2 regions of the Variovorax sp. CCNWLW186 genome follow, and region 1 is predicted to be linked to the other one. Evidence: riboswitches for the same ligand, from Rfam matches in the RefSeq annotation. Region 1 holds a riboswitch; the other holds the start of a gene.
The links. Region 1 has a riboswitch for thiamine pyrophosphate ahead of thiC (phosphomethylpyrimidine synthase ThiC). Riboswitches for the same ligand answer to the same signal wherever they lie in the genome.
Positions count from the first base shown of each region.

Region 1 (6,025 bases):
ATGCGCAGGTCGCCCAGCGCCCGGTTGCCCTCGAACGCATGCAGGTTCATGCCCCAGTGCAGTCCGTCGCGCGAAAGAAAGTCGGTGAAGAATTCTGTGTGCATCAGTTCACGCTGCGGCATCACGTCGGTCACGCGCGTCGCGCGGCGGTGCGACTGCAGCACGAAGGTGATCGGGTCATGGTGCTGATGCCATTCGCCATAGCGGTCGAGGTTGGCAGGGTCCATGTTCAAGGCTACGCGGCCGTCGAACTGACCGGTCTCGGCATTCCAGACGAAGGAGGCGAACTGGTCCGCATGCAGCAGGTCGAGCAGCGCCCGGCCGAGTCGCTCGCGAATGTCGCCTTCGCCTCGGTCTTCCGCCAGCAGCGTGAAAACGCCGCGCAGCGCCTGCTGTTCGGAGCCTGTCAGGTACATCGCCGCCTCGTTCTTTTCGTGTGCAGAAACAAGGCTAACTTCTAGCAAGCACTGCGCCAAGGGTGGATCTCCGGAGGCGCCCCGGGGTTGCCCCATCGGGGGCAGGGCCGCGAGGTGTTCCAATAGAGGCCTTCATGAGCGCCACTGTTCCCACCACCGGACCCTGCCCCTGCGGCCGCACGGACCGTCGAGACAAGCCCATCGGCTATGCCCTGTGCTGCGGCCGCTACCTCGAAGACTTCGAGGGCACGCCCGCGCCGGACGCCGAATCGCTGATGCGTTCGCGCTATACCGCCTTTGTGCTGGAGCGTGGGCCCTACCTGCTTGCCACCTGGCACGCGTCCACGCGGCCGGCGTCGATCGAGTTCGAGCCCGGCGTGAAATGGCTGGGCCTGGACATCCGCTCGCGATCGGTGCTCGACGCCGACCACGCAGAGGTCGAATTCGTCGCCCGGCAGCGCAGCAGCACCGGCACCGCCACGCGGCTGCACGAGCGCAGCCGCTTCGTGCGCGAGGGCGATCGCTGGTTCTACCTCGAAGGCGACTTGCAGACCCCTGGTTGACGCGGCGGGCCGAGGCTCGCACAATCGGCCTCGCTCCGGGGTGCACGCATGTGGCGTGCTGAGATGGCAAAGCTGCCGACCCGCGAACTTGATCCGGGTCATACCGGCGTAAGAAGAGCTGCACTCCCTGACTCCGGTCCGCCACCCACCCACCGTGGCGGCCCAAAGTCCACCGAGCGATTGCGGAGCACCCTTTCCCTCAACAAGGAGCGCCCCGCATGAATGCCCCCGACAAGTTCACCTCCCTGCTCTCGCTCACGCGCGAGCCCTTTCCCGCTTCGCACAAGTGCCTGATTCCGGGCAGCCGGCCCGACCTGAACGTGCCGGTGCGCGACGTGCTGCTGACCAACGGCGAGACCGTGTCGCTCTACGACACCTCGGGCCCCTATACCGATGCCAAGGTCGAGATCGACGTGCGCCGCGGCCTGCCCGACGTGCGCGGTGCGTGGGTGCTGGAGCGCAACGACACCGAAAGCTACGAGGGCCGCACCCACCACGCGCTGGACGACGGGGCCAAGAACGAGGACCGCGACGCCCAGCGCCTGGCCGAACTGCGCGCCGGCGCCTCGGCCCTGCAGCGCACTCCGCGCCGCGCCAAGTCGGGCGCGAACGTGACGCAGATGCACTATGCCCGCCGCGGCATCGTCACCCCCGAGATGGAGTACGTGGCACTGCGCGAGAACGGCAAGCGCGAGTGGATGGCCGAATACCTCGCCAACGAGGAGCGTGCCAAGCGCGTGGCCGGCAATCCCATGGGCGCGAGCATTCCGCGCATCATCACGCCGGAGTTCGTGCGCGACGAAGTGGCGCGCGGCCGCGCGATCATTCCGGCCAACATCAACCACCCCGAAGTCGAGCCGATGGCCATCGGCCGCAACTTCAAGGTGAAGATCAACGCCAACATCGGCAACTCGGCCGTCACTTCGAGCATCGAGGAAGAAGTCGAAAAGCTGGTGTGGGCCATTCGCTGGGGCGCCGACAACGTGATGGATCTTTCGACCGGCAAGAACATCCACACCACGCGCGACTGGATCGTGCGCAACTCGCCGGTGCCCATCGGCACGGTGCCGATCTACCAGGCGCTCGAAAAAGTGGGCGGCGTGGCCGAAGACCTCACGTGGGAGATCTACCGCGACACGCTGATCGAGCAGGCCGAGCAGGGAGTGGACTACTTCACCATTCATGCGGGCCTGCGGCTGCCGTTCATTCACCTGACCGCCGACCGCATGACGGGCATCGTCTCGCGCGGCGGTTCGATCATGGCCAAGTGGTGCATCGCGCACCACAAGGAGAGTTTTCTCTACGAGCACTTCGAAGACATCTGCGACATCATGAAGGCGTACGACGTGAGCTTTTCGCTTGGCGACGGCCTGCGCCCGGGCTCGGGCGCCGACGCCAACGACGAGGCCCAGTTTGCCGAGCTGCGCACCCTGGGCGAGCTCACGCAGATTGCCTGGAAGCACGATGTGCAGACCATGATCGAAGGGCCGGGTCATGTGCCGATGCACATGATCCAGTCGAACATGGACGAGCAGCTCAAGCACTGCCACGAGGCGCCGTTCTACACGCTCGGGCCGCTGACCATCGATATTGCGCCTGGCTACGACCACATTGCGAGCGCCATCGGCGCCGCGATGATCGGCTGGGCCGGCACCGCGATGCTTTGCTACGTGACGCCGAAGGAGCACCTGGGCCTGCCCGACCGCGACGACGTGAAGCAGGGGATCATTGCGTACAAGATCGCTGCGCATGCGGCGGACGTGGCCAAGGGGCATCCGGGCGCGCGTTCGCGCGATGATGCGCTCAGCAAGGCGCGCTTCGAGTTCCGTTGGCAAGACCAGTTCAACCTGGGGCTCGACCCCGACACGGCACGTGAATTCCACGACGAGACGCTGCCCAAGGATTCGAGCAAGGTGGCGCATTTCTGTTCGATGTGCGGCCCGAAATTCTGCTCGATGAAGATCACGCAGGAAGTGCGCGAATACGCCGCCAAGAAAGGTGTGGCCGAGGCGGAAGCCATGGCCGAAGGAATGGCGCAGAAATCCAAGGAGTTCATGGCGGGCGGTGGCGAGATCTACATCCCGATTCAGCCGGTGTCCTGAGTTCGCCCCGGGGTCATTGCTACCATGGAGGGAACTCCCCGAACCCTCCAGCGCAATGACTCCATTCCCTTTCGCCGCAGTTCTCTTCGACTGCGACGGTGTCCTCGTCGATTCAGAACCCATCACCAACCGCGTTCTTGCCGAAATGCTCGGCGAACTCGGTTGGCATCTCACCACCGAAGAGTCGATGAACACCTTCACCGGCAAGGCCGTGAAGGACGAAGCCGCCCTCATCGAATCCAGGACCGGCGTCAAGATCACCGAAGAGTGGCTGAGGGCATTCAGGGCGCGCCGGAACGAAGCCCTCGAACGCGACCTGAGGGCCATTCCCCACGCTCCCGCGGCCATTCGCGAAATTCATGCAAAGCTCAAGGGCCGCATCGCCTGCGCCTCGGGCGCCGACCGCCACAAGGTCGAGCTGCAGCTGGCGAAGGTGGGCCTCATAGACTGTTTCCAGGGCCGCATCTTCAGCGGCCACGAAATGCCGCGTTCCAAGCCGCACCCCGACGTGTACCTTGCCGCCGCCGAAGCTCTGGGCGTCGATCCGAAACGCTGCGCGGTGGTCGAAGACACCGTCACGGGCGCCATGGCCGGCGTGGCCGCGGGCGCCACGGTGTTCGGCTACAGCACCGGCGAATCGGGCCACAGCGGACCCGAGGCGCTGCGCAGCGTCGGCGCGCTGCAGGTGTTCAGCGACATGCGGGAACTGCCCGCGCTGCTTGCCTCGCATGGCATGCAGCCCGCCTAAAAAGCAGGTCGAAAAACCAAGCCCCTGCCGCGAACAAGCCCGCAAAATTTTGGTGCAATGGGCCAAGCAACCCAAGAAAGGAGCCAGATCGCCATGACTTCCGAATACAAGACCGAGCAACCGGCCCGCGCTGAGATCGACGCCCTGAAAGGCCCCGCGGTGGTCGAGTTCGGTACCAATTGGTGCGGCATCTGCAAGGCCGCGCAACCCAATATCGCAGAAGCTTTTGCCAAGTATCCGGACATCCCCCGCATCAAGGTCGAGGACGGCAGCGGCCGCCCGCTGGGGCGCTCGTTCAACGTGCGGCTGTGGCCCACGCTGGTGTTCATGCGCGACGGCAAGGAGGTCGCGAAGCTGGTGCGGCCGGAAGACAGCAAGTCGATTTCGGATGCGCTGGCTTTGATTGCTCAGCCGGGGTGATTGCCCGGGTTCTTTAGCGCTGCTTCTTTCAGGGCGGCGCACCCGCCGACGGGGTGCCTTACTCCGCGAATGTCCCCCGGCCTGCGGCCTCCTCCTTTATTTCGCTGCGCAAGGCACCCCATCGACGGGCGCGTTATCCAGAGCGGTCGCCGATCGAACGGAACAAGCGCAGCGCTCGGTGTGCACAGGGCATCGGGTGCTCCCCGCAGCGAAATAAAGGAGGAGGGGCGCAGCCCCGGGGGACATTCGCGGAGGGGAGTACCCGGTGGCCTTTGCACGCTCCCTGAACAGCAGCCCCCGCACAACACCCCCCGAACAGCAGCAAAAACAAACTACAGCCCCAGCGCCCGAAAGTCACGCGGCGCGTGCCCGGTCCATTGCAGGAACGCGCGCGAAAAACTCTTCTCGTTGCGAAACCCCACCGCCAGCGCCACCTGCTTGATCGGCCGATTGGTTCGGCGCAGCTGCTCCACCGCCATCTCATGGCGCACTTCGTTCTTCAGCACCTGCAGCGATGTGCCTTCTTCGTGCAGCTGCCGGTGCAGCGTGCGGCCCGACACATTGAGCAGCGTGGCCAGCGCCTCCGCCGTGGTGGCCTCGCCGGCGCGCGAACGCAGCAACTCTCGCACCCGCTGCCCCAGCAAGCGGTCGCGGCGGTACTGCAGGATGGTCAGTGGCAGCGCGCGCTTGAGCATGGCGCGCAACGCCCGTTCGTCGCGCTGCAGGGGCAGGGCGAGGTAGCGCTCGTCGAAGCTGATCGTGGCCTGCGGCGCGTCGAAGCGCACCTCGGGCGTGAACATTGGCGCGTAGGCATCGCGGTGCGGCGGGGCTGCGAACGGAAAGGTCGCGTTGCGCAGCGAAATGCGCGAGTCGATGGCCCAGCACATGTAGCCGTGCATGAAGCGCAGGCTGGTCACCAGGCAGAACTCGCGGAAGGCCTCGTCGAGGGAGCGGTTCTCGGTGATGCGCAGCGTGGCCACGCCGCCCGCCACCTCGAGCGCGAGGCCGATGTCTTCGGTCAGCAGCCGGTGGTGGCGGCACCAGCGCTTGATGGCCACGCCCAGGTCGGGCGAACTCAGCGATGCGCGGCACAGCATGCCGTAGCTGCCCCAGGGCAGGCGCCGCGAGAACCAGCCCAGCGCCTCGTCGTCCAGCTCCTGCATGGCGTGTTCCGAGAGTGCCTCGAACTGCGCCGCCGTGACGCGTGCGCCCGGCCGCGCCAGTTCGCGCGGCGTGATCTGTGCCGCTTTCAAGGCCTCGGCCTGGTCGACGCCGTAGCGTTCATAGCCCTTCACAATGGCTCTCACAAAGGCCATGGGGGTGACCGCTCGGGCGGGCTTCAGGAAGGCGGGCGAGGTCATGAGTCAGCGAGGCGTGCGTGGCGCAATTTGCAACCATTGTGGCGCCAATTGCGGCGCGGCGAGGCGTAAGCTGCGTTTCTTCCAAGCGCCAATCCGCGTGGGTAGCTCTGCGCGCCGACCCCTCAGAGGAGACAACACACATGCACGATCCCGGCCTGAACTTCGACCTGGGCGAGGACATCGACTCGCTGCGCAGCGCCATCCAGGACTTTGCCGCGAACGAAATCGCGCCGCGCGCCGCCGACATCGACCGCGACAACCTGTTTCCGCACGACCTGTGGCAAAAGCTCGGCGAACTCGGCCTGCACGGCATGACCGTGAAGGAAGAGTTCGGCGGCACCGAGCTGGGCTACCTGGCACACATCGTGGCCATGGAAGAAGTCTCGCGCGCCTCCGCTTCGGTGGGCCTCTCTTA
Region 1 covers NZ_JBBCBO010000007.1:251,951-257,975, reverse strand. Annotated here, with positions in the region: gene V9K97_RS11685 (helix-turn-helix transcriptional regulator) at 1-416, opposite strand, end outside; gene V9K97_RS11680 (YchJ family protein) at 551-979, shown strand; TPP riboswitch at 1,006-1,111, shown strand; gene thiC (phosphomethylpyrimidine synthase ThiC) at 1,198-3,081, shown strand; gene V9K97_RS11670 (HAD family hydrolase) at 3,137-3,829, shown strand; gene V9K97_RS11665 (thioredoxin family protein) at 3,923-4,249, shown strand; gene V9K97_RS11660 (AraC family transcriptional regulator) at 4,582-5,610, opposite strand; gene V9K97_RS11655 (isovaleryl-CoA dehydrogenase) at 5,751-6,025, shown strand, end outside.

Region 2 (6,025 bases), on a different contig from region 1:
GCCGCAATGCCGGCAATCCAGATCAGCGCTGCACCAAGGTCGACGCGGCGGTTGTTGCCGACTGATGCTATGGCCCGGCCCGTGCCCAGTCGCCCCAGGATCACGCCGTAGAGCGGCACGAACACCGAGCTCAGCATCAGCAAAAATGGCTCGAGCGTGTGCATGGGCAGCACCAGCGCCAGCCCGGTGCACAGCGCCGCGATCAGCAGGCCCCAGCGGCGCACGCTCCAGCGCGGCAGCAGGCTGTGGGTGGACACTGCACCCGAGTACACGTCGCCGTATGCGTTGTCGAGCTCGTCGATCAGGATCAGGCCGAGCGCCACCAGCCCGCCCTGTGCGAGCAGCAGGGCGGTGACCAGCCCGGTGCCCGGCTCCGCCACGCTCACCACCATCACGCCGAGCGCGTAGCACCAGATGTTGGCCAGCGCGTAGCCGAGCCAGGTGCCGGTGAATGCGCTGCCGAGGCCGCCCCGTCCGTTCGCATTGCGCTTGCCGTGGCGGGCATAGTCGGCCACCAGCGGCAGCCACGACACCGGCATCGCAATCACCAGGTCGAGCGCGCTGAACATGCCCATGCCGCCGGCACCCGGCCGGGCCCAGAAGGCTTCAAGACCCTTTGCCTCGAGCCGCGTTGCGAACTGCCAGGTGAGCCATACCAGCGAAAGCACCACCAGCGGCAGGCCGAAGCGGCTGACGAAGCGCCGCACCAGCTTGACCATGGAACCCGCCAGCAGCGCCAGCAGCACCGCGCCCCAGAGCAGGGTGGTAAGGGCGCCGCCCAGCGGCCCGGTGAGCGTGAGCCCGAACGCCTGCTGGCCGATGGCCTGCGTGCCCTCGCGCATGATCACCAGCTCGAAGGTGGTCCAACCCACCAGCTGCACGATGTTGAGCAGCACCGGCAGCCGCGCGAAGGCGCTGCCGTAGGTGGCGTGCATCAGCCCGGCGCTCGCCAGGCCGGTTTCGCAGCCCAGCCGCGCAGTCCAGGCCAGAAGGCCCGCGCCGAGCAGCGAGCCCAGCACGATCGCAATGGCCGCATCGCGCGTGCCCACCGCCGGCACCAGGTAGGCGCCGATCTGCATCACCAGCAGCCCGACGCCCAGGCTGAACCAGAGCGAGGCGTGGTCGTGCCAGCCGAACACGCGCTGAGACGCGGGCAATGGCGTCAGCGCCTCGTTGGCGGAAGAAAAACTATCGTCGTGTGCCATCCAGTTGCTCCAATGCAAAAGGTTTGGCAGGTGGGCGAGGCTCCGGCGGCGGAGCCATCGCGCGAGACAACGCGACAGGCCGCCGGACCAGCTTCCCTGCGCGAGGATTACCTCAGTCAGGTTCAAAGGGACTCTCTCAGTCAGCCCCGGAACGGATTCCGGTTCGACACCCCTAGCGGTGGTGCTCCGCGCCGTGGCGCAAAGCGGAAACTATTGTACGAGCCTGCGCGCGAAAGCTTCCAAACCATCGATGACGATCTGGATATGCCGCTCGAAGCTGCTGTCCAGCGGCACGGTGCTGCCGTTGTCCCAGCGCACGATGAAGGCCTGGTTGGCCAAGAGAGGCAGGTTGCGCGTGAGCACCGGGTGATCGAGCGGGCGAATGGTGTGGACGCGCTCGCGCAGCTCCTCGGCCCAGGCCTGGGTGTTGTCCGAGGGCAGGGGGGAGAACTCCATCGTCACGAAGCCGAGCATGGCCGCAATCACGCAGTTGTAGGCCTCCAGCAGCGGTTGTCCCTCGAATCCGGCCTCGACCAGGGCCGCGAGCACGCCTTCCACCAGCTCGATGGGCAGGCTGCCGTTCGACACCAGTTGCGCGCCAAGCAACTGCGCCACGTTCGGGTGGCGGCGCACCGCGGCGCGGCAGCGGCGGAACAGTTGCGCGATCCATTCCTGCCAGGCCTCTTTGCCGGGCGGCGGCGTGACATCGGCCATCACCATGGCGGCCACTTCAGCGAGCAGCGCCTCGCGCGTGCTCACATGCCAGTGCACCGTGGCCGGATAGACGCCCAGCCGCGCCGCGATTTCCCGCATGCTGAAAGCGCCGAGGCCGAACTCGTCGATGTGCGCCAGGGCGGCTTCGGCAATGCGCCGCTTCGACAGCGCGCCGCCACCGACGGGCCGGCCGGCGGTCTTGGGTTTGGGCTCGGAGGCGGTCTTTTTCATGGAGGCTGCCATTGTGCGGCGAGGAAATTGATTGTATAAATAATATTAATTGAGCATTGATCAATTAATCGGAGGCGGAAGCCCGCCATTCCACTTTCGAAGGATCAGTCCATGACCGACGCCGCAATCGACCAAGCCCTTGCCGAGGCGCATCGACGCTTCACCGACGGCAACCCCGCGAGCCGGCGCCAGTTCGAGGAGCAGGCGCGCTACATGCCCGGCGCCAACAGCCGCTCGGTGCTTTTCTACGCGCCATTTCCGCTCACCATCGCCAAGGGCGAGGGCGCTGCGCTCTGGGATGCCGACGGCCACCGCTATGCGGACTTCATCGCCGAGTACACGGCCGGCGTCTACGGCCACTCGGCGCCCGAGATCCGCGATGCCGTCATCGAGGCGATGCAAAGCGGTATCAACCTGACGGGGCACAACCTGCTCGAAGGGCGGCTCGCAAGGACCATCTGCGAGCGCTTTCCGCAGATCGAGCAATTGCGCTTCACCAACTCGGGCACCGAGGCGAACCTGATGGCGCTCACGGCCGCGCTGCACTTCACGGGAAGGCGAAAGATCGTGGTGTTCTCGGGCGGCTATCACGGCGGCGTGCTCGGCTTCGGTGCCAAGCCTCTGCCGACGACCGTGCCCTTCGATTTCCTGGTGCTGCCCTACAACGACCCGCAGCTTGCGAGCGAGCAGATCGCCAAGCACGGGCCGGAGATCGCCGCCATCCTGGCCGAACCGATGCAGGGCGCGAGCGGCTGCATTCCGGGGCGTCTCGACTTCCTTCAGGCGCTTCGCGACGGCGCAACGGAGGTCGGCGCGCTGCTGATCTTCGACGAGGTCATGACCTCGCGCCTTGCGCCGAACGGCCTCGCCAATAAGCTGGGCATCCGGTCCGACCTCACCACACTCGGCAAGTACATCGGCGGCGGCATGTCGTTCGGGGCTTTCGGCGGGCGTGCGGACGTGATGGCGCAGTTCGATCCACGCACGGGCTCGCTCACGCATTCGGGCACCTTCAACAACAACGTGATGACCATGGCCGCCGGGTATGCCGGCCTCACGAAACTCTTCACCCCCGAGGCGGCCGGCGCGCTGGCCGAGCGCGGCGAGGCGATGCGTGCGCGGCTCAACGCGCTGTGCGCGAAGGAGGGCGTGGCCATGCAGTTCACCGGCGTGGGTTCGCTGATGAACGCGCATTTCCTCCGAGGGGAAGTGCGGCGCGTGGACGATCTGGCGGCGGTGGACGGACGAGTGCGCCAGTTGCTGTTCTTCCACCTGCTGAGCCAGGGCATCTACGCCTCGCCGCGAGGCTTCGTCGTGCTGTCGCTGCCGTTGCCGGACGCGGACATCGACCGCTTCGTCGCCGCCATCGGCAGCTTCATCGACGAATACCGGGCTTTGCTGCCTAGCTGGAAGTAGTGCCAGCCACGCCCAGCAGCTCGTGCAGCCGGGTGCTGGTGGTCGTGTACTGCAGCGGCACGGCCTTGCCGGGGAACACGATGGCAGTGGCACCCCAGGCGGCCAGCGTCGCCTCGTGAAAGCCGCAGACGATGAGCTTCTTCTTGCCCGGGTAGGTGTTGATATCGCCCACCGCGAACACGCCGCGTTCACGGGTTTCGTACTTTTCGGTGTCGACCGGCACCTGCTTGCGCTCGAGTTCCAGGCCCCAGTCGGCAATGGGGCCGAGGCGGGGCGAAATGCCAAGGCAGGCGACCAGCGCGTCGAGCGGGAGGTCGACCGTGGTCGCGTCGGGCGTGGTGATCTGCAGCTGCTTGCCGTCGAAAGCGGTGGGCTGGCCGACCTTGAACGCCAGCCTGCCTTCGGCGACCAGCGCACGCATCGAAACGACGGTGCCTTCGTCGGCCTGAAAGCCGTCGCGCCGGTGCACCAGCGTGACCTGCTTGGCGATGGCCGTGAGCGCAATGGCGGTTTCCAGCGCGACGTCGTCGCCGCCATTCACCACCACCGTCTGTCCCGCGAAGCGGTCCAGCGAATCGGGATGATAGAAAAGCGAGCTGCCTTCGAACTGCGCAATGCCTCCGATGGCAATGCGCTTGGGCACGAAGGCGCCGACACCGGCCGCGATGAACACGGTCTTGGCCAGGAAAGCCTTGCCCGCCGAGGTCGTCAGCAGCAAGCGCTCATCGGCCTGGCGGGCGAGGGTGGCTACCTGTTCGCCGAAATGAAACTGCGGCTTGAACGGCGCCACCTGCTCCAGCAGCGATTGCGCAAGGCCGCGTCCGCTGGTGACCGGCGTGCCGGGAATGTCGTAAATCGGCTTGTCGCCGTAGAGCGCCACGCACTGGCCGCCCGCGGCGGGCAGCGCATCGACGATGTGGCAGGAAATCTCAAGCAGGCCGAGCTGGAAGGCCTGGAACAGCCCGACCGGACCGGCGCCGATGATGAGGGCGTCGGTTTCGATGGGGGCTGCGCCTGCCGGGTTCAACGGACCAGTTCGCCGATCTTGTCGGTCTTGTCTTTCCACTCTTCGGCGTCGGGGAGGGCCGGCTTGCGCTTGGTGATGCTCTTCCAGCCGTCGGCCAGCGCGAGTTCGGCGTTGAGCTTGATGAAGGCGATCTGGTTGGCCGGGAGGTCTTCCTCGGCGTAGATCGCATTGACCGGGCATTCGGGAATGCAAACCGCGCAATCGATGCACTCGTCCGGGTCGATCACCAGCATGTTGGGACCTTCGCGGAAGCAATCCACGGGGCATACGTCCACGCAGTCGGTGTATTTGCAGCGGATGCAGGCTTCAGAGACGACGTGGGTCATTTGTCTTTTAGCGTCAGTGTGAGGTCGGGAAAACCCCAGATTTTAGGCCTTTGCGGCGGCAGGCTGCACGAGCACGGCCGCAGCGGTCTTGTGAGTGGCCGTATCGACCAGCACCAGGGAGCCCAATGCCCGCGATTGCGTGAAGGGCAGAACGGCCAGCGGCTGCTGCAGCGCAAGCACCACATCGCCGATGGAATTGGCCTCCAGCTGTGCCGTCGGCTCCGATTCGAGCGTCGTGATGTTCACCCGGTCGACGATGCGCGCCACCTTGGCTTTCACCCAGCGATGGCCCTGCAGCGCCCAGTAGACGCGGCCCGCAACCAGCGGCTCGTCGTCGAGCCAGGCGACCGTGGCGGTAATTTCGCGCACCGGCTCGAAGGCACCGGGTGCCAGCAGCCAGTCGCCGCGCGACACGTCCACCTCGCGGTCGAGCACGATGCCGGCGCTGTGGCCCGCATGCACCACCTTCGGCTGGCGCGTGTGGCTCAGCACCTGGGCGACCGTGGCGGTCTGGTTGCTGGGCAGCACCGTCACGCGCTGGCCGGGCTCCACATGGCCCGAGGCCACGCGGCCCCAGAACACGCGGCGGCCCTGCGAGGTGTCGGCCGAGGAAGAGAATTTTTCGACCCACTGCACCGGAAAGGCGAAGGGCACGGCCTCGTCCTGCACGGTGACCGGCAGTTCCTCGAGCAGCTCGAGCAGGCTCGGGCCTTCGTAGCCCACCCAGTCGGCATGGCGCGTGGCCACGTTCCAGCCTTTGAGGGCCGAGATCGGCACGATGGCGGCCACCTGCACGCCGGCCGCTTCGGCAAAGGCGTTCAGCGCGGTCGAAATGCGTTCGAAGGCCAGGGCGGCGTCGTCGATGGCGTCGAGCTTGTTGACCGCGAACACAATCGACTGCACGCGCAGCAGATGGGTCAGCAGCGTGTGACGGCGGGTTTGCGGCAGCAGCTCGCGCTTGACCACAGTGCCGTCTTCCACTTCGGCGGCCCACGCCAGCTTGGTGGCATCGACCAGCACCACGGCGGCATCGGCGGCCGAGGCGGCCGTGACCATGTTGCGGGTGTACTGCTCGTGGCCCGGCGCGTCGCCGATGATGAACTTGC
Region 2 covers NZ_JBBCBO010000001.1:378,506-384,530, forward strand. Annotated here, with positions in the region: gene V9K97_RS01875 (purine-cytosine permease family protein) at 1-1,205, opposite strand, end outside; TPP riboswitch at 1,282-1,389, opposite strand; gene V9K97_RS01880 (TetR/AcrR family transcriptional regulator) at 1,416-2,150, opposite strand; gene V9K97_RS01885 (aspartate aminotransferase family protein) at 2,262-3,566, shown strand; gene V9K97_RS01890 (NAD(P)/FAD-dependent oxidoreductase) at 3,553-4,593, opposite strand; gene fdxA (ferredoxin FdxA) at 4,590-4,919, opposite strand; gene V9K97_RS01900 (sulfate adenylyltransferase subunit 1) at 4,962-6,025, opposite strand, start outside.
Region 2: it holds a riboswitch for thiamine pyrophosphate, as region 1 does, so the genes downstream of both, V9K97_RS01875 (purine-cytosine permease family protein) here and thiC (phosphomethylpyrimidine synthase ThiC) in region 1, are expected to answer to the same signal.